One region of the Paenibacillus sp. P36 genome, then DNA from elsewhere that is predicted to be linked to it. Evidence: riboswitches for the same ligand, from Rfam matches in the RefSeq annotation. Region 1 holds a riboswitch; each other region holds the start of a gene.

Region 1 (4,212 bases):
CGTCTGCATAAATCCGTCCAGCGTTGACATAGTGACAGGAAAGAAACAAACTAGTGCAATTAAAATAATTTTAGGTATGATGCCAAAACCAAATAAAATAATGAGCAGAGGTCCCAGCGCGATAATCGGGACATTTTGCGACAGGATCAGGAGCGGATAAAATCCCGCCTTCAAAAAAGGTACTCGATGCAAGCAGCTTGCTACGATAACGCCTCCTGTTACGCCAACAATAAACCCTATTAACATTAAACGTACTGTAGCAAATGTATGCATCCATACCCGTGGCATGTCCGTTGTACCGTCCTGCCAGATCTTGAGTGGACTTGGAAGCAACCAGCTTGCCGTTCCTCCCCAAGTCACCGCAAGCTGCCAAATAAGCAAGAGAAGGATGACCACAACAATCGGTGGCCACCCTGCTTTCAATCCGTTCTTCAGTTTCATTATCTGTATTTCTCCGTCAGCTTGTCCATCGATGCGCCAGACGGGTTAAAGTAGATTTTCACTTGCGAGATAACGTTAGGACTACCCATCTCAATCATCGCTTCGTTCATATCTTGAATGATCAGCATAAGCTGATCCAGTTCCCCTTCCATCGTCGTTTCAAGCGGGGAAACGAAATATTTCACACCTGACTTAGCGATGACTTCAATCGCGCGATCCACATAAGGAATCACATCTTCACCGTTTTTTGTTTTAGGAATAATTTGAATACTTACAAGCGCGTTAGCCATCGTAAAAGCCCCTTCCGAGTCATAAAATTATTTCGTGCCAGCAGGTAAGAAATTGTTCGTAAACGCTGCGTCTACATCGAGATTTTTCTCCAAAAGCTTATGCTCCAACATCCAGTTCGCGTAATTTTCCCATACTTGACGTTTTTGTTCGCCCCAACGCGGCGCATCATCCTGATAACGAGGGCTAAGCCATTTTTGGCTGGCCATCACGAGTTTGGCATCCAAATCAGGTACAGCTTTGATCAAAATATTGGCGGCATCCTCAGGCTTGCTGATTGCGAATTGATAACCCTTGGCTGCTGCTGCCGTGAATGCTTTAACTAGCTCCGGCTTCTCTTTAATCAGTTTTTCGTTTGTTGCTAATACAGGAGTATAGTAGTCCAGTTTATCCGAATATTTGTTCAAATAAATCATGTTCAGCGGCTCTCCGCGAAGCTCGGCGTCCACACCTGTCCAAGCATAATAAATCCAGGCGAAATCGATATCTCTTTTGACTGCTGTGAAATAATCGGCATCACCGATATTTACGTTTTTCACTTTGCTTGGATCAGCTTTCTCGGATTGCATCAGCGAGTCGATCATTGCGCTTTCAGCCGGGGCTCCCCAACCACCGTATGTTTTCCCTTCGAAATCCTTAGGTGTTTTAATGTTTTTCGCTACCGGTGAAGCAAATCCCGATGTATTATGCTGAATAACAGCTGCAATGGAAACGAGGGGTACACCTTGGATGCGTCCCTGCGTAATGCTTTCTTGATAGGAAACCCCGAATTCAGCCGCTCCTGAAGCAATCATCGCATCCGCCCCGGCTTCGCCAGGTGCAATGATTTGAACATTCAGTCCTTCTTGTTCAAAAAATCCTTGGTCTTTCGCCACATACAGACCCGTATGGTTGGTGTTCGGCGTCCAGTCCAGGACAACCTTGACATCCGTCAGCGGTTTAGCCGAAGCGGCTGGGCTTGCTGAAGCAGCCGGGCTTGCCGGATTGGCTGGTTTCGCCTCTTGTTTCCCGCAACCTGCTGCAAGGACAGTCAAGCTCACCAGCATAAGTGGTGCAATTTTTTTCCAGTTCATTTCTTGTTTCCCTCTCCCTTATATCTATATAACCACAAGAAAAAGCTCCCGTTATCCGGGAGCGCCATTGGTAGAAAAATGATAAACCCATACAAAATTAAGAAATAGACAAACATTTTGTGTGAATTCTCTACGCTGGCATTACCCAGATCAGATTAACGGTTAGTGACATTTCGGTCACAATCTCAGCCTGACGACTCAAGCTCCCGTGGGTTCTTATTGGTTTGATATTACCATACCGCATGTTCGCTATGAATGCAAACAAAAACCACCATTCCTTTTCACAGAAATCGCGGTTTATATGAACATTCGGTTACTTTTTCTTCTTATCCATCGATTAATTAACAAGCCAGTCTTTCAATTGTGAGCCCAGCCGCTTCGCATCTTGATAACCCAACTCATGTAAAACTTCGAGTTTCCTAGGATTTTTCTCCATTCGGCCTACCAGCACTTTGGACGATGGACGAATGACGATTGCACTGCCATCCGCTTCCATTTGCCTAACAAGCTCTAAAGTGCCATTATAAATTTCACTGCGATTAACTAACACATCCACCAAGCCATCATATTTCGGATAAAAGCTTTTAGCTAACCAGCGCTGCTTAAAAGGGGTCTTGCGATAACCCATCTCTTTGGTTAAGACGATGATATGCTTTCTGTTCCCATCTGCAACTGATTTCCTCACAGGGATCGGATCTACCAAGCCGCCATCAAATAAAGTACGGCCATCATAAAGAATGGGCTGCGCAACAAACGGCAGCGAGCTTGATGCTTGAACGATCGGCATCGTTTGTTGGTCAAGTTGATGCTTCGTATAATAGACCGGTTCTCCTGTATGCGCATCAGTCGTTCCGATAGCGAATTGCTGGGGTGAACGATAAAATGCATCGTAATCAAACGGTACTAATTTATTAGGCAGTTCATTGAAGATAAAATCCATGCCAAATATGCTCTTATGACGCAATAAATTGCGATAACTTAAATACCGATGATCTCCAATATAGTCAATGGTCACTTTCTTATTGCGACCAGGTTGTTTCGAAATATAGGATACCGCGTTGCAGGCTCCCGCTGATACACCAACTACATACGGGAAATACCAATCTTGTTCCATAAAGTATTCCAAGACTCCCGCGGTGTATACGCCTCGCATACCTCCGCCTTCCAGTACGAGTCCAATTCCTTCCATCGTGACACCTTCTTTCTGTCTATCTCTAGCCCTTTATTAGCATACAGGAAATGTCAATTAAAATAAATGCTCCTCCGTCTCCGTAAGAGTGACAAAGAAGCAGGTTCAAGCTCTTTTTTTATATGGATTCGGGGATTACCCCACATAATCCGCGTTTTTGACCAAATTCCGCAAGCCTATAAGAAAAGGCTGCTCGCAGGTCTATCGTGACCTTTTGAACAGCCTTACCGCTTTAACTATGAATTAGTTTTGTTAATGTTGTTTAAGCTAGGTGGAAATTCAGCAGCATTTTGCTTCTTTAACGTCTGAGCTTCTTCCATCAAGGAAGCGTCATTCTGCTGATTATTCTTCTTATCAGGACGATTCACTTTGGTCATTGCCTTCACCTCCATCATCTCCCACCTAGTATGAGAAGGCTGTCGGCTTATTATGCTTTATCGATCCTTAATGCCGTTAACGTTGTTCTCTGTAAAGCTCCTTGATCACCAGAAATTCATCCAAGTGCTCCAGAAAAAGATCCACAACCACGGGGTCAAAATGGCGTCCGCGTTCTGATTTTAATAAATCCAGCACCCTATCCAGCTCCCATGCTTTCTTATAGACACGATCACTGCACAGTGCGTCAAACACATCGGCTAACGCCGTAATACGTCCATAGACGTGAATATCCTCGCCACGAAGTCCATGCGGATACCCCGAACCATCGAACCGCTCATGATGCTGCTGCGCAATGATTGCCGCTGCGTTCAACACTTGCTTGTTCGAATGCTTCAGCATTTCATAACCCAAATTCGAGTGGGTTTTCATAATTTCGAATTCTTCCTGTGTCAATGGGCCCGGCTTGTTCAGGATCGCATCCGGAATCCCGACTTTCCCCACATCGTGCATCGGCGAGGCTAGACGAATAACCTCTGCTTCTTGCTCTGACAATCCGTATTTTATCGCCAGCAAACGCGAATATTCCGCTACTCGCTTCACATGATGCCCCGTTTCCCGGGATCGTGTTTCCGTGATTTCACCCATCGTATAGATGATTTCTTGCTGCGTGCTTTCCAACTCTTCATTCAAATATATATTCTCGAAAGCAACGGAAACGTTCGTGCAGTAGATATCGATCAAATACCGCTCCCACTCGCTTAGCTCTTTGAAGCCATTCATATAAATGACATTCTCCATCCCCATCTTGCTTTGAAAATAAATCACAAAACGGTCGGAAGCGAA
Region 2 (4,212 bases), 4.3 Mb from region 1:
CCGAAGGAGCGCCTATACCGGCATCGACGATGACCGGCACCGTTGCTTGCTCAATAATGAAGCTCAGGTTGAGGGGATTGATAATGCCCTGTCCTGTGCCAATCGGTGATGCCCCCGGCATGATGGCATGTACTCCGAGCGCTTGCAGGCGCTTAGCCAATAACACGTCATCCGACGTATACGGCAGTACGATGAAGCCCTCTTCAAGCAGCATCTCCGACGCTTTTAATGTTTCAACAGGGTCAGGCAGCAGCGTCATTTCATCGCCAATCACTTCTACCTTAATCATGTCGCAAAGCCCGGATGCCTTCGCCAATTTGGCGATGCGCACCGCTTCTTCCGCTGTTTTCGCCCCGGCCGTGTTCGGCAGCAGCGTGAAGTTCGACACATCCAGCATGGATAAGAAATTCGGTTGGCTCGCCTCAAAAATGTTCATCCTCCGTACCGCAAACGTCAAAATCTGCGATTCGCTCACATCCACAGCCTGCTTCTGAATATCAAAATTCGGGAATTTGCCTGTACCTAACAGCAATCTTGAACGAAATTCATATGGACCGATTTTTAACATGGTTAATTATCCCCCTCCAACAAAATGAACGATTTCGATTTTATGTCCTTCCGATAACTCCGTTTTCACATGATCTTCTTTTTGTAAAATGTTCTGATTATGCTCGACAACGAGCATTTTCTCCTGCAGCTCAAAATGGGCTAGCAGCTCTTCAATCGTACGAATCGCATCCGGAACCTCTACGCTTTGGCCGTTAATGTGCAGCTTCAATGCTTTGCAGCTCCTCTCCTTGTAGTCGCCCACTTTCCAAGCGCTTGGACGTTCGCGACTGATCGGGGCAAAATGCTTCCAAATTGGGCTGTAAACTGCCCACGTCCTCGCCTAATACGAGCTGAGCGATAATCTTCCCTGTGATCGGGCTGAGCAAAATCCCGTTGCGGTAATGCCCGCAGGCCGCAAACAAGCCCTCATACATCGGGACTTTGCCGATGTACGGCATGCCGTCTGGCGTCTGCGGACGCAGGCCTGACCAAGCCTTCTCCCACTCGGCATCGCCGATTGCGGGCATTAATTGCTTCGCTCGCTCCATCAGCTCCGCGAGCCCTGCCAGCGACACCTTGCGGTCGTAGCTGTTCGGCACAACCGTGGCGCCTACGAGCAGCCGGCCTCCCGCTTTGGGGACAATATAGCACCCTGGCGTGAACAGGGTCTTCTGCAGCTCGCGCTTCTCCGTGAGTACCGAGAAGCACTCCCCCTTCACGGGATACACCGGCAGGTCGATCCCGCTGCTGGCAAGGAACTGGCCGCTCCACGTGCCGGCCGCCACAACAACGTGCTCGCTATACAGCGGCCCCTCGCTCGTCATTACGCCGATGACGCGATCGCGCTCCGTCAGCAGCCCTTGCACGTGGGCGAATTCCTGCAGCTTCGCCCCGAGCACCCGCGCCGCCTGCGCGAATGCCGCCGCCAGCTGCGGCGCCTCGACCTGCCCATCCTCGGGCAGGTACAATGCTCCGCGCGTCACTCGGCTCAGCGCGGGTTCGAGCGCTGAGGCTGCGGCTGCGCTCAGCCACTCCGCTTTTTCACCCGCTGCGCGCTGGAGCTTCTCCCTCGCGCGCAGCTCTTGCTCCTGATCGTCGCTGAGCGCGACGTTCAAAAGCCCTTCACGGACGAGACCGATGTCGATGCCCGTGAGGCTCCTCAGTTCCCCGCTCAGTTCGGGGAACATCGCTCTGCTTTGCCTGGCCCACTGGAACAGGGGCCCGGTGTCCGCCATCTCGGACTGCGCTCCGAGCATGCCGGCTGCGGCAGCCGAGGCCTCCGTCCCCAGCCTGCTGCGCTCCAGCAGCGTGACGGACTGGCCTCGCTTCGCCAAGTGATAGGCGATCGATGCGCCTATCACGCCTCCGCCAACGATGATAACGTCACTCGTATGCTTCAAGTCTCTCACCTCTAGTTTCTTCTTGCTGCTGCAACTCTTGGATGTAAGCTTTTACGGTTTCCATGGGGTCATCCGCCTCCCAAATGCCGCTCATCACCGCGATGCCGGAAGCTCCCGCAGCTAGAACAGGCCTTACTCTTGCAGGTGTTATGCCACCGATAGCGATGACCGGAATCGTTACCTGCCGGACAACATTCCCCAGTTGTTCAAGCCCTCTTGGTTCAACCCCCAGCTTTGAACCTGTTGCAAAAATATGCCCATACAAGACATAATCCGCCCCTTCGCGCTCGCGTTTGACAGCTTCCTCTGTGCTATGTACAGAGACTCCTGTGCGATGCGCGCTTGGATAGCTATCTCTTATCTTCAACAGCTGTGGAGAGCTTTCGGGAAGGTGCAAACCGCCAAGCCCTGCAGCAGTTGCCATCCAGGGGTAGCCGTTGATACAAAGTGTTTTCGCGGGTATACCTTGTTCCAACAAATACTGTACGCCCATAAAAACTTCATCCATCGGCTTATTTTTCTCTCGTATATGTATGGCCGTGACATAAGGATGGATCTGGGTTGCAATGGCAGCCATCTCCTTCCATGCCAACTTGCCATTCGATATCACATGCAGCTCGCGCTCGGACATGGAAGTCCGCCTCCTCACTTTTTGAACCGATGTATCGATAGGCAATTTAGCCTGGTGCGGCAATCAAGACGCAAAAAAACCACTTTTCCCAAGAAAAGTGGTTGTAGGTTGCCCGCATAATAAACATGCAAAAATGAGGCGCCAAAGTCCGGTTTCCACTTTCCTCCGCTGGTATGACCCAGTTCAGGTTCAAAGGGTTCAGATTGCTCTGTCTCAGCCTTGCGGCGCCCCTAGGGATACATTCGTATTCATTTGTTCATTATCATAACACGGTATCCAGTCGATGGAAATAAAAATTTCCAACCCATCTTATCCTAGTCACCCGAAGCTAATGCTCTTATAATAGGGAGAACGCAACCCTCGGCCTTTATTATCCATTGTCAGGAAGGATGAACACCCAGATGCTAGCTCAATTGAATCGCCAGCTGGAAAAAATTTTGCCACTCATCACGCCTGTCAGCGTACTTATCGGCGTTCTGCTCGGCAGTCATTTATCCGGCTTTACCTTCTTATCGCCTTGGCTGTTTGCCTTTATGACATTCTCGGGCAGCATCAGCTCCAGCTTCAAGGAATTTGTTAAAGTGATCGTCCAGCCCTTCCCACTTATCGCTACGCTGCTGATTCTACATGTTGGTATGCCGCTGCTTGCGCTTGGGCTCGGTCACGCCGTTTACAGCTCGGAACCATTAACCATCACAGGGCTCATTCTGGCCGCAGCCATTCCAACAGGGATTACAAGCTTCGTGTGGGTCGCCATTTATCGTGGAAACATCGTGCTGACTCTATCCATTATTCTCATGGATACCGTTCTTTCACCGTTTGTTGTTCCTTATACACTCTCTGCACTGGTCGGCACGAAAGTCCAGATGGACACTTTTGCCATGATGCAAGGTCTATTCTTCATGATCGTCGTCCCGTCCTTGCTGGGCATGCTCCTTAATCAATGGACGAAGGGCAAAATTAAAGAGCAGTGGAGCGGCCGTCTAGGTCCTTTTTCGAAAATATGCATGGGCATCGTTGTTGCGATTAACAGCTCCGTTATCGCGCCATACTTGCGTGATTTTAATGCCAAACTGCTTGGTTTGGCCGGTTTTGTACTAGCCCTCGCTTCCCTCGGCTACATCCTGGGATGGATCGTCGCCAAGCTGATGAAGTGGGAGCAGGACGTCGTTGTGGCGCTTACGTTTAACAGCGGGATGCGGAATATTAGCGCCGGCGCCGTGCTTGCTGTAGCGTACTTTCCGCCTCCGGTGGCGATTCCCGTTGTGCTAGGGATGCTGTTCCAGCAGTCGCTGGCGTCGTTATTCGGATTTCTTTTGAACAGAAAATACGCTTTGAAAACCGATAGACCTAATCTAACTGTGAATCGAGCTAAACAAGTTTAATGAGGAGCTGCCTGTGCAGCTTCTTTTTTGCATGCTCTTTTACACACTCAGCCATTTTTAAGCTAACATTTATCTCCTATTCAGCTTCCCTTCTCTTTTTTTTCATAATTACGCCGTACAATGAGAATGAAATGGAAGATTATCGATAGGAGTGGTACATAGACATATGAAAATTAAAATGAAACAAATAGCCGGCTTATGCATCCTTCTCCCCGCTTTGCTCAGCGGTTGCGGCAACCAAGCTTCC
Region 3 (4,212 bases), 3.3 Mb from region 1:
TCATCGTGCGTCACCATCACGATGACGGTCCCGCCTGCGCGCAGCCGTTCCAGCTGCTCCAGCATGCGCATCGTACCGCGTGCGTCGAGCCCGAAGGTGGGCTCATCGAGCAGCAGGATACGCGGGCTGCGCACCATCGCCGAAGCTACGCTTAAGCGGCGCTTCTGGCCCATCGAGAGCTGGAACGGATGCCGCTTGCGCAGCGCGAGCAGATCGTACTGCCGCAGCAGCTCCTCCAGAGCAGCCTGCTGGGCGCCCTTCCCTCTCTCCGCCTCCGGCAGGGAGTAGAGCAGTTCCTCTTCCACCGAATTCGTCACGAATTGGAATTCGGGGTTTTGGAACACGAAGCCGACCTGCTCCGCAAGCTGCTCGATTTTGCTGCCCTTCACGCCGGCGATCCAGCAGCTGCCCTTGGTCGGGATGAGCCGCATGATGGCGAGCAGGAGCGAGCTTTTGCCCGCACCGTTGGCACCGATGATCGCTATCCAGTCACCGGGATAGACGCTCAAGTTATCCACAGAGGTCTTGATCTGTCCGCCGCGAAGCCCGGTGAAATCGCGAAAGGACATGATCGGCTGCCGGTTCTCAGCATCAGCTTCGACTTCCGCGGGCAACTTGCTCCTGTTTAAGCGTTCCATGTTGAGTTCGCTCCAAACGCCCGGATACCAAATCCCGTAGTCGGCAAGCTGCTTTTTGTACCTATCAAATACGACTTGTGGTGAGCCATCAGCCAGAATCTCTCCTTCCGGAGAGATGACAATCAGACGGTCGATAAGATCGAGAATACCGCTGATTTTATGCTCCACAATGACCAAGGTTTTGTCAGTGCTAATGGACCTGATCGTTTCCCAAACAAGCCCCGTGCCCTCCTCATCCAATAACGCTGTAGGCTCATCTAGAAAAAGCACTTCCGGCTCCAGCGCAAGGACGCTTGCAATCGCCAACCGCTGCTTCATTCCCTGCGACAGTTGGTTGATTAAGGTGTGAGCGTCTTCCAGCTGCAAACCCACCAAGCTCAGATAATGCGCGATCCGTTCCGGCATTTCCTCACGGGGGATTTGCCTATTTTCCAATACGAAAGCAATTTCCTCATCCACATATGGCATGCAAAACTGAGCGTCCGGATCTTGAAACACGTACCCCCATCGGCTTGGTGTGACAAGCTTATCCGCTTTCAGCGGAATCTCGATAATGTCGGGGACGATCCCGCTCAGTACTTGAAGCAGTGTTGATTTCCCGCAGCCGCTTGGCCCGAGCAGCAGCACTTTTTCCCCCGGCATCACCGAAAAGGAAATCCCTTGAAATAACAGGGGAACCTCGTTACCCGGATATTTTAAGCGCAGATTGGTAACCCCAATGCCCTCGCTCATAGGCATTACCCGAGTACATCGTAATCGTTCTTTGAAACCGGTCGAACCAAGTTCAGTACGCCCGTGCGAGCTAATGCTTTTGCCAAGTAATAGGCGAATACCCCAGCTATAATGGCGGAACCTGCAAGACGAAGCCCAATAAATAAGCAATAATTCCAGAATGTTAGCTGATCGATATAGCCATAATATTTATCTACAAGCAAAGAAAGTGCAGCGGATGCGAACGAAGCTAGAACGGTTACACCCACATTCGCCCGGCGATACATGAACAATGCGAAGACGATCTCTGCGCCAAGCCCTTGAAGAATACCATACGCAAGCGTCGATACTCCCCATGATCCTCCAAAAAGAGCCTCAATCGTCGCGGCTGCAACTTCAGCCAATAAGGCGACGCCTGGTTTACGAATAACGAGGAAAGCAAATGTAGCCGCCATGAACCACATCCCGTAGCTTAACTGCTCCGCGTGTAGACCGATCGGTTTTAGAAGATCATACATGGGTCCCCATATGCGATAAATCACCCCAAATACCGCCGCGATCACGATGGTGACCAAAATATCGGTCAATTTTAACCCTTTTGCTCCTGTTCCTTTTTGTGCCATTTCTTCTTCCCACTCCTTTTCCTGGATACCTTTTTGTTAAAATGAGATAGGCGAACACGAAAAAAAGCCTACCGGGATGCGGCAGGCATAAAATTAGTGCAGAAAGAGGCACTCCAATTCTCTACGCTGGCATTACCCAGATCAGATTAACGGTCAGTGGCATAGGGCCACTATCTCAGCCTGACTTCATCAAGCACCCGTGTTGCTATTCATTTGGCTTAACTGTAGCGGATTACTCGATATTTGGCAATGCCTTTGGAGAAATTATTTATCCATCAAAAGTTTTAAATCCAGTGTTAATCCATATAACTGGCGGATGCTGTCAACAATATCTTCCACCCGTTTCTGCTGTACTTCCGCGCTGGCAAGCACTTGCTGCACGGATGCGGCGGACTCTTCCGTTATCGCTGCCACGGATGTCATCTCCTCGGCCACCTTCTGGGAAGACACTTGCAACTGCTGGTTCATGCGCTGCAAGTTCTCCGCTTGCTCCATGACCTCAGCTGTATTCGTGTTAATAACCTCGAATAGCTGATCAACACTTTCCGCTGATTTTCTGCCCGATTCTACCGCCAGTTTGCCAATGGCGACCTTCTCAACTGCGGTCTCCACCTTCTGTTGAATGGAACCTAGAATCTCTGAGATATCCGTTGAAGCTACATGAGCGTTCATTGCAAGCTTCCGAATCTCTCCGGCAACTACGGCAAACCCTTTGCCATGTTCCCCGGCTCGAGCTGCCTCGATGGACGCATTGAGCGATAGAAGATTCGTTTGATTCGCGATATCGGCAATCGTTGTCACGATATTTCCGATTTTCACATTTTCTTCGTTCACTTCATTCATGATGCTCGACGTTTCCGTTACGATCACGGTAATATCCTTAATTTTATGCGTCAGATCTTCCATCTGGCTTTTGCCTTCATTCGTCATCCGAGCTGTATCCCGGGATCTGCTGCTCATCGTGTTCGATGCGGAAGAGGTCATCTCCACCGTCTCATTCACATCTTGGATAGCCGTTGTAATGTCTGTAATGGAAGTGGCTTGAGATTCAATGCCGATGGAAATTTCCTGAAAAGCCGCAACGACTTCTTCTGTGATTCTGCCTGTCACGGAGGCATTTTCATGAAGCGTGTTACTGGATGTTCCCAGTGCCTCTGTTGTCGTACGGACGCCTGTCAGAACCTCTTCCGTCTTCATCCGTGACACCTCGGACTCCCGACCGCTCTGAGCTACACGGCTTAATAATCGGAATCCTATCTGGCCTTGACCTATTAGCGTAATGATGATTAGCACATAAAAAGCATTGATAGCAATATAGTCAATCGGACCCGATAACGTGGAACAGAAATAGTTCAAATTAACGATTCCGATAACGCCATTAAGCAGTAACGGCTTATAATCCATATACAAGGAAACCAGCGCTAAACTTAAATACAAGATAAGCATGCTGGACAAAGCGTGATTATGCGTCATAAAGAAATATGAAATCACATTAAGGCCTATGGCAATGATATATTTGGTGTAAGTGACCCCGATTTTCCTCCAGATCAGCAGCGTGCAAATGACCGCAATAGGCGCTCCAAAAGTCAGCAGCGTCATAACAACTCCCATGGATCTATAGGAAGCCCCCATTCCTAACACCAAACAAGCCCATAACAGCTTCACCATTAACCCGTTTCTTTTATGTAGTTCCAGCATTTGTGCTGTCATTTGGTCATACCCCCTCTTTTCTATAAATTTTTCTACAAAAATAGACATTTACTTACATGATTCAACAATTGAAAGGGAAAATCCTCCTTTTTTTATGTCCAAAACGGGATCTTTACAAAGAATTTGACTTCTTGCCTCTATCGAAACTACAATATGTAGTGTATGACGGATTATTAACGTAAAGGAGCTCATATCAAATGGATACTACCACCATGCAGAACGGGTCGAATCTTACTGCAATTTTGCTTTATATAGGGGCAGCACTCTTCATTTTGGCCGTCATTGGTTACGTGCTTGCCGCGAAGACGAACAAAGCGAACACGAGCAAGCTGAAAAAATCCGAGAAGCAGGCTCTGCACAAAAAGCACAAGACTTGGATGCTGCTGTCTCATGCTCTTATAATTTTAGCGGTTTGTTCTTTAGGAACTTCTCTGATCCAAACCTCATCCAACAAATATAGCGTCGAAAAGCTTAATTACAATGCGCCTATCGAAGTCACGACGGATAAGGATTACGGGCGCAATCATGAT
Region 4 (4,212 bases), 1.2 Mb from region 1:
CCCCTACTACCGTTTTCACGTTAACGCCATTGTAGGATATACGAGGGAACTCTTCGTTATCGTAAAAGGTATACACCGGTTCGCGATTCAACGCATCTTGTAAATAGGGTTCCAGCCAGATTTGAAAACCTTCGTAACCTGCAGTGACGGTCTCTGCGTGATGCATGCCCGATCCGGTTTGCATCAACTGTACGTCGCCTGCTTCAAGTGTACTCTCTGTGCCGAGCGTATCCCGGTGAGTTCCTTTTCCGTTGATACCGTAAGTTAGAATTTCAAAGCCTTGATGAGGATGAAAGCCGATGCCGCCTTCCTTCACCGCATGCCCCCATGACCAATAGAAAAGAGGTCCAAGCCGCACGGTAGCGGCTCCTTGGCCTGAAAATCCTAGCGGCTTCTGCGCATATATCCTTCCTCCGTCGAAAGATTCTTTCCCTTGAAACTCTGGGCCTAGGATCTGTATGTTCATTGTAATCTCTCCCATCTATACCAGATATGAATGTTAATAATATATATATTATAATAATAGGATATTTTTATTGATAAAAATGACCCTCTTTGTTTCAGTTAGAGGGTCGTTTTTGCATCATACCAAAGATTATGACTTATTTTCATCTTCCTGTGCAGTTGCATCGCTTTGACGATTCTTAATGCCGTATCCAATTTTCTTAAGCAGGACAATGAGTTCATGCTTCTCTTCATCCGTCACAAAGGACAAATCGTCGGAGATCGCTTGGACATGAGTCGGAAAAATCGTATCAAAATAACTTCGGCCTTCGCCGGTCAATACCACATTCACCTTGCGGCGATCACCTGGAATAGGAAGGCGTTCCACGAATCCTTTCTTCTCAAGCTTATCCACCACATAAGTGATACTCCCGCTTGGAATCGAGAACGTGTCGCTAATTTTCTGTATAGGGTGTGGACCTTTATTGTAAAGAAACTCAAGAATCTGGAATGTCTCGATACTGAGATCAAAGCTATCAATGCTGCGCTCCATGCTGCCAAACAATTCCTTTACCATGTTTCTTATAACGCGTATAAGCCTTAAATCAAGCTCTATACCCTCTTTATCGCGTTCAGTCATACGCCAACCACCTTATCTTGCTTTCTTATACACAAGGATATTCGACTTCCTCAGGAATTTCAATTAGAAAAAATCGAATGTCTTCTGCTTCAGTTCAAAATAATGACAATAACAGCGAGTATGAACAGAATGATGGGCATCAAGGCTTTACCAACTGGATCTTTCACGCGAACCAAGTGGACAAGAGCCGCAACAAACATGGTGATTGCCATAAGAATAGCACCGATTAAGGCATACGGACTAACCCAAATGCCGATAATAATGATAGCGGCCGACAGCACTTCTACTAAACCAGTAAAAATCCTCATTCCCGTCGATAGCCGATAACGCTTGAACTCGTCTACCATCTGCTTGCTGCCGAACTTCATGAAACCAAACAGCAGAAACCCGATCCCTAAAATAATTTGAAGCACGATGGACAAAATATGCATGTGAACCACCCCTATGAATAATTTATATAACGTTAGTTATTCTAATATTAGAATATATATTAGTCAAGACATAATTTTAGAACAGCTTAAATGAAAAAAGGAGAAAGCCATGTGGCTTTCTCCTTGAATTCCTAACTATTCATCAGGCCAACTTTCCATCCGGTAAGCCATCTCCCAGAACAAATATTCATACCGCGTCGTGTTCAGAAAAATCTCTTCCAGCCTATAGAGTTCGGATTCCGGCTTCCCTTCGGCAAGCTGATCGAGCAGGCCGATGCACCACTGCGCTAACCCTCCGAACTCTTCGGAGCTGTACATTTTAATCCAATCCCCATAGTAGGAATGTTCGCTCGCTCCCGGCAATCGGCTTAGTTCTTTGCCAATTTCAGAATAACTCCACATGCAAGGAAGCAGCGCCGCGGTTAACTCGGCTAACGATCCGTTTTGCGCCGTATGCAGCATATAATGCGTATAAGCCAAAGTAATCGGGGAAGGTTTGGCCTGTTCCAACTCCTCCTCCGTGATTCCGAAGCGAGCGGCATATGCCCTGTGAAGGGACATTTCTTCATTTAATGTGGAGTCCAGCAGAGCCGCAAATTTCCCCATAACTGCCAAATCATCCGATTTGACCGCTCCTAATGCAAACAGTTTGGCATAATCTTTTAAATACACATAGTCTTGAATCATATAAAAGCGAAATTTCTCCAATTCTAACGTGCCGTCTCCCATTTGCTGAACAAACGAATGGGCGTGGTTTCTCCGCCATACCGGTTGCAGCCGCTCATATAAACGTTCAGAAAAAGTCATTGTCTTATCCCCTTTTAATTAATCTAGTAGTCAAACAAAAAAACCGCTTTCTGATAGAAAGCGGCCGCGTTATGACAGTACCCAAACGACAAACAACCACTTCCCTTCGCTAGCATTACCTAGATCAGGTGTAAGGGTTAAGACGAACGTCTTTCTCAGCTATAACAGCACCCCTAGTGTTCAATACGATTCAATTGTCTTCTCAAATCTTACCACAACCTGCTATTGCAGCCAATCCCCTACCATGCCTGAAATCTCCCACTGTCCATCTGAGCGGCCCGTCAGCACGATAGAATTTCCTTGCAGGTTGGTTCCAATCAGGGTCTTACCCCCTAAGGGTGTTAGAATCGTCTTCCCCGGTTGTGTTTGCAAATTAAGCTGATACGGAGCTTCCACAAAAAATGTGTACGTGACGCTGGCTTTCGCTGTTGGCAGCAGCAAGGTGACCTCAGCGGATGCGCCAGCGTTGGTGATTTTGAAGCCTATGTAATCAAAAGTGACGGATCCGGAAGAAGGATATGCTTGAATAGGCAGCGGCTGTTTGGAGGCATAGATATCCTCGGCTGAGGGGTCTATGGCATAGAGCTTTTGGCCTCCGCCTTTGACGGAGCAGCCCAAATAGGTAACGTTCCGCAGCAATTCTGCGTTGTTTTTCTTTAACGAGAATCCACGCTTAATCAGCGGAACCTGACGCGTATCTACGGATTCGCAATCCCTATAAACCGCATTTCCGATCGCGGTTCTTACCTGCGACGGTACCGTTGTGAGGATGAACGAGGAGCCGTAACCGTAGGGGTCTTCCGGCTGGTTAACCGTGTTACAGTTCATCGCCCGGCACCGAATATAGGAGCGCTTCGCGCCGTCTGCCGAGAAAGATAAATCCGAGAATCCGGCGTACTGCTCACTTTCCGCGATACAATCAATCAGTTTGATTTCACCCTGTACGGCTTTCGTGCCATCTCCACCATAATTCATGGAGAAACCAAACGAGTTCCCTTTCGTTTTGCATTTATCAAACACGATATCGATGGGTTCACTGGCAGCCGTTGGTTTCAGCAAAGTGACCAGGAAGCCCCGGCCTGTATTTCCATCCGCCACACATTGGATGAAGCGAATATTTTTCAGCAAATCAAGTTGGCCATTCGGTTCAATATCGACTCCACTCTGCGGAGCTGTTCCTTTCGTGCCAGAGAAACGGCATTCCTCCACGGTGAGACCGTCTACGGAGATTACAGAGAGTCCTTGTCTTCGGTTATTATCCGCGCGGCAATTACGGAGCACAATATTCCGGCAGAAACCTACCGTCGATTCGAAATAGCCGATATAAAAGCCATCTCCACCGCTGTCATTTGCGTTGATATTCTCAATAACAATATTCTCCGAACCGCTGATGTCAAAAATATGAGCTTGTTCGCCTGTCGTATACGCCGCCTTGTTCATACGTAACGTCGAGCCGTTTCCGTTGATGTATACGTCTTTAACGGTTTTGATGCGGATCAATCGTTCGTAGACAGGCCCTACTTTGCTCAGTGTATCTACCGCTTGTATGACGGTCCCTGGCTCAAATTCAATCGCAATTTGACTTGGAATGAACAATTGGCCTGTTAAATAAAAGCCCGCCCGCTGTTTGGGAATAAAAAGCTTATGACCAGACGCGGTATTTAGCGCTGTCTGTAAAGCCAGCGTATCGTTCGTCACGCCGTCTCCTTTGGTGCCGAACCAAGAAGCAGTCAGCGTATCCCCGTAAATCCGCTTGAACCGCCTGCCGTTGGAGGACACAAGTACGGTTCCCGTGTTATCTACGGATGTAGTGTCGTTCGGATCATAACGGAAGAAGCCCTCCTGCATCTCGTTCGTTACGTAATAAGCAAGCGTAGGATCAGGTTCGAG

Evidence for each region. A riboswitch is a leader RNA that binds a small molecule or an ion and turns the genes downstream of it on or off. The one in region 1 is predicted to bind thiamine pyrophosphate.
Region 2: it holds a riboswitch for thiamine pyrophosphate, as region 1 does, so the genes downstream of both, ACKTT9_RS35125 (DUF561 domain-containing protein) here and ACKTT9_RS16470 (ABC transporter substrate-binding protein) in region 1, are expected to answer to the same signal.
Region 3: it holds a riboswitch for thiamine pyrophosphate, as region 1 does, so the genes downstream of both, ACKTT9_RS01740 (ECF transporter S component) here and ACKTT9_RS16470 (ABC transporter substrate-binding protein) in region 1, are expected to answer to the same signal.
Region 4: it holds a riboswitch for thiamine pyrophosphate, as region 1 does, so the genes downstream of both, tenA (thiaminase II) here and ACKTT9_RS16470 (ABC transporter substrate-binding protein) in region 1, are expected to answer to the same signal.

What each region holds. Positions count from the first base shown of each region.
Region 1 covers NZ_AP038372.1:3,687,990-3,692,201, reverse strand. Annotated here, with positions in the region: gene ACKTT9_RS16480 (ABC transporter permease) at 1-441, opposite strand, end outside; gene ACKTT9_RS16475 (MTH1187 family thiamine-binding protein) at 441-731, opposite strand; gene ACKTT9_RS16470 (ABC transporter substrate-binding protein) at 759-1,802, opposite strand; TPP riboswitch at 1,915-2,022, opposite strand; gene ACKTT9_RS16465 (patatin family protein) at 2,140-2,991, opposite strand; gene ACKTT9_RS16460 (hypothetical protein) at 3,228-3,368, opposite strand; gene ACKTT9_RS16455 (DUF3369 domain-containing protein) at 3,445-4,212, opposite strand, start outside.
Region 2 covers NZ_AP038372.1:8,018,020-8,022,231, forward strand. Annotated here, with positions in the region: gene ACKTT9_RS35110 (thiazole synthase) at 1-568, opposite strand, end outside; gene thiS (sulfur carrier protein ThiS) at 575-778, opposite strand; gene thiO (glycine oxidase ThiO) at 762-1,949, opposite strand; gene ACKTT9_RS35125 (DUF561 domain-containing protein) at 1,933-2,580, opposite strand; TPP riboswitch at 2,724-2,822, opposite strand; gene ACKTT9_RS35130 (bile acid:sodium symporter family protein) at 2,982-3,965, shown strand; gene ACKTT9_RS35135 (hypothetical protein) at 4,132-4,212, shown strand, end outside.
Region 3 covers NZ_AP038372.1:378,944-383,155, reverse strand. Annotated here, with positions in the region: gene ACKTT9_RS01745 (ABC transporter ATP-binding protein) at 1-1,370, opposite strand, end outside; gene ACKTT9_RS01740 (ECF transporter S component) at 1,376-1,972, opposite strand; TPP riboswitch at 2,074-2,183, opposite strand; gene ACKTT9_RS01735 (methyl-accepting chemotaxis protein) at 2,237-3,682, opposite strand; gene ACKTT9_RS01730 (DUF3105 domain-containing protein) at 3,880-4,212, shown strand, end outside.
Region 4 covers NZ_AP038372.1:4,860,452-4,864,663, forward strand. Annotated here, with positions in the region: gene ACKTT9_RS21795 (pirin family protein) at 1-466, opposite strand, end outside; gene ACKTT9_RS21800 (MarR family winged helix-turn-helix transcriptional regulator) at 596-1,084, opposite strand; gene ACKTT9_RS21805 (DoxX family protein) at 1,174-1,515, opposite strand; gene tenA (thiaminase II) at 1,651-2,322, opposite strand; TPP riboswitch at 2,407-2,507, opposite strand; gene ACKTT9_RS21815 (right-handed parallel beta-helix repeat-containing protein) at 2,545-4,212, opposite strand, start outside.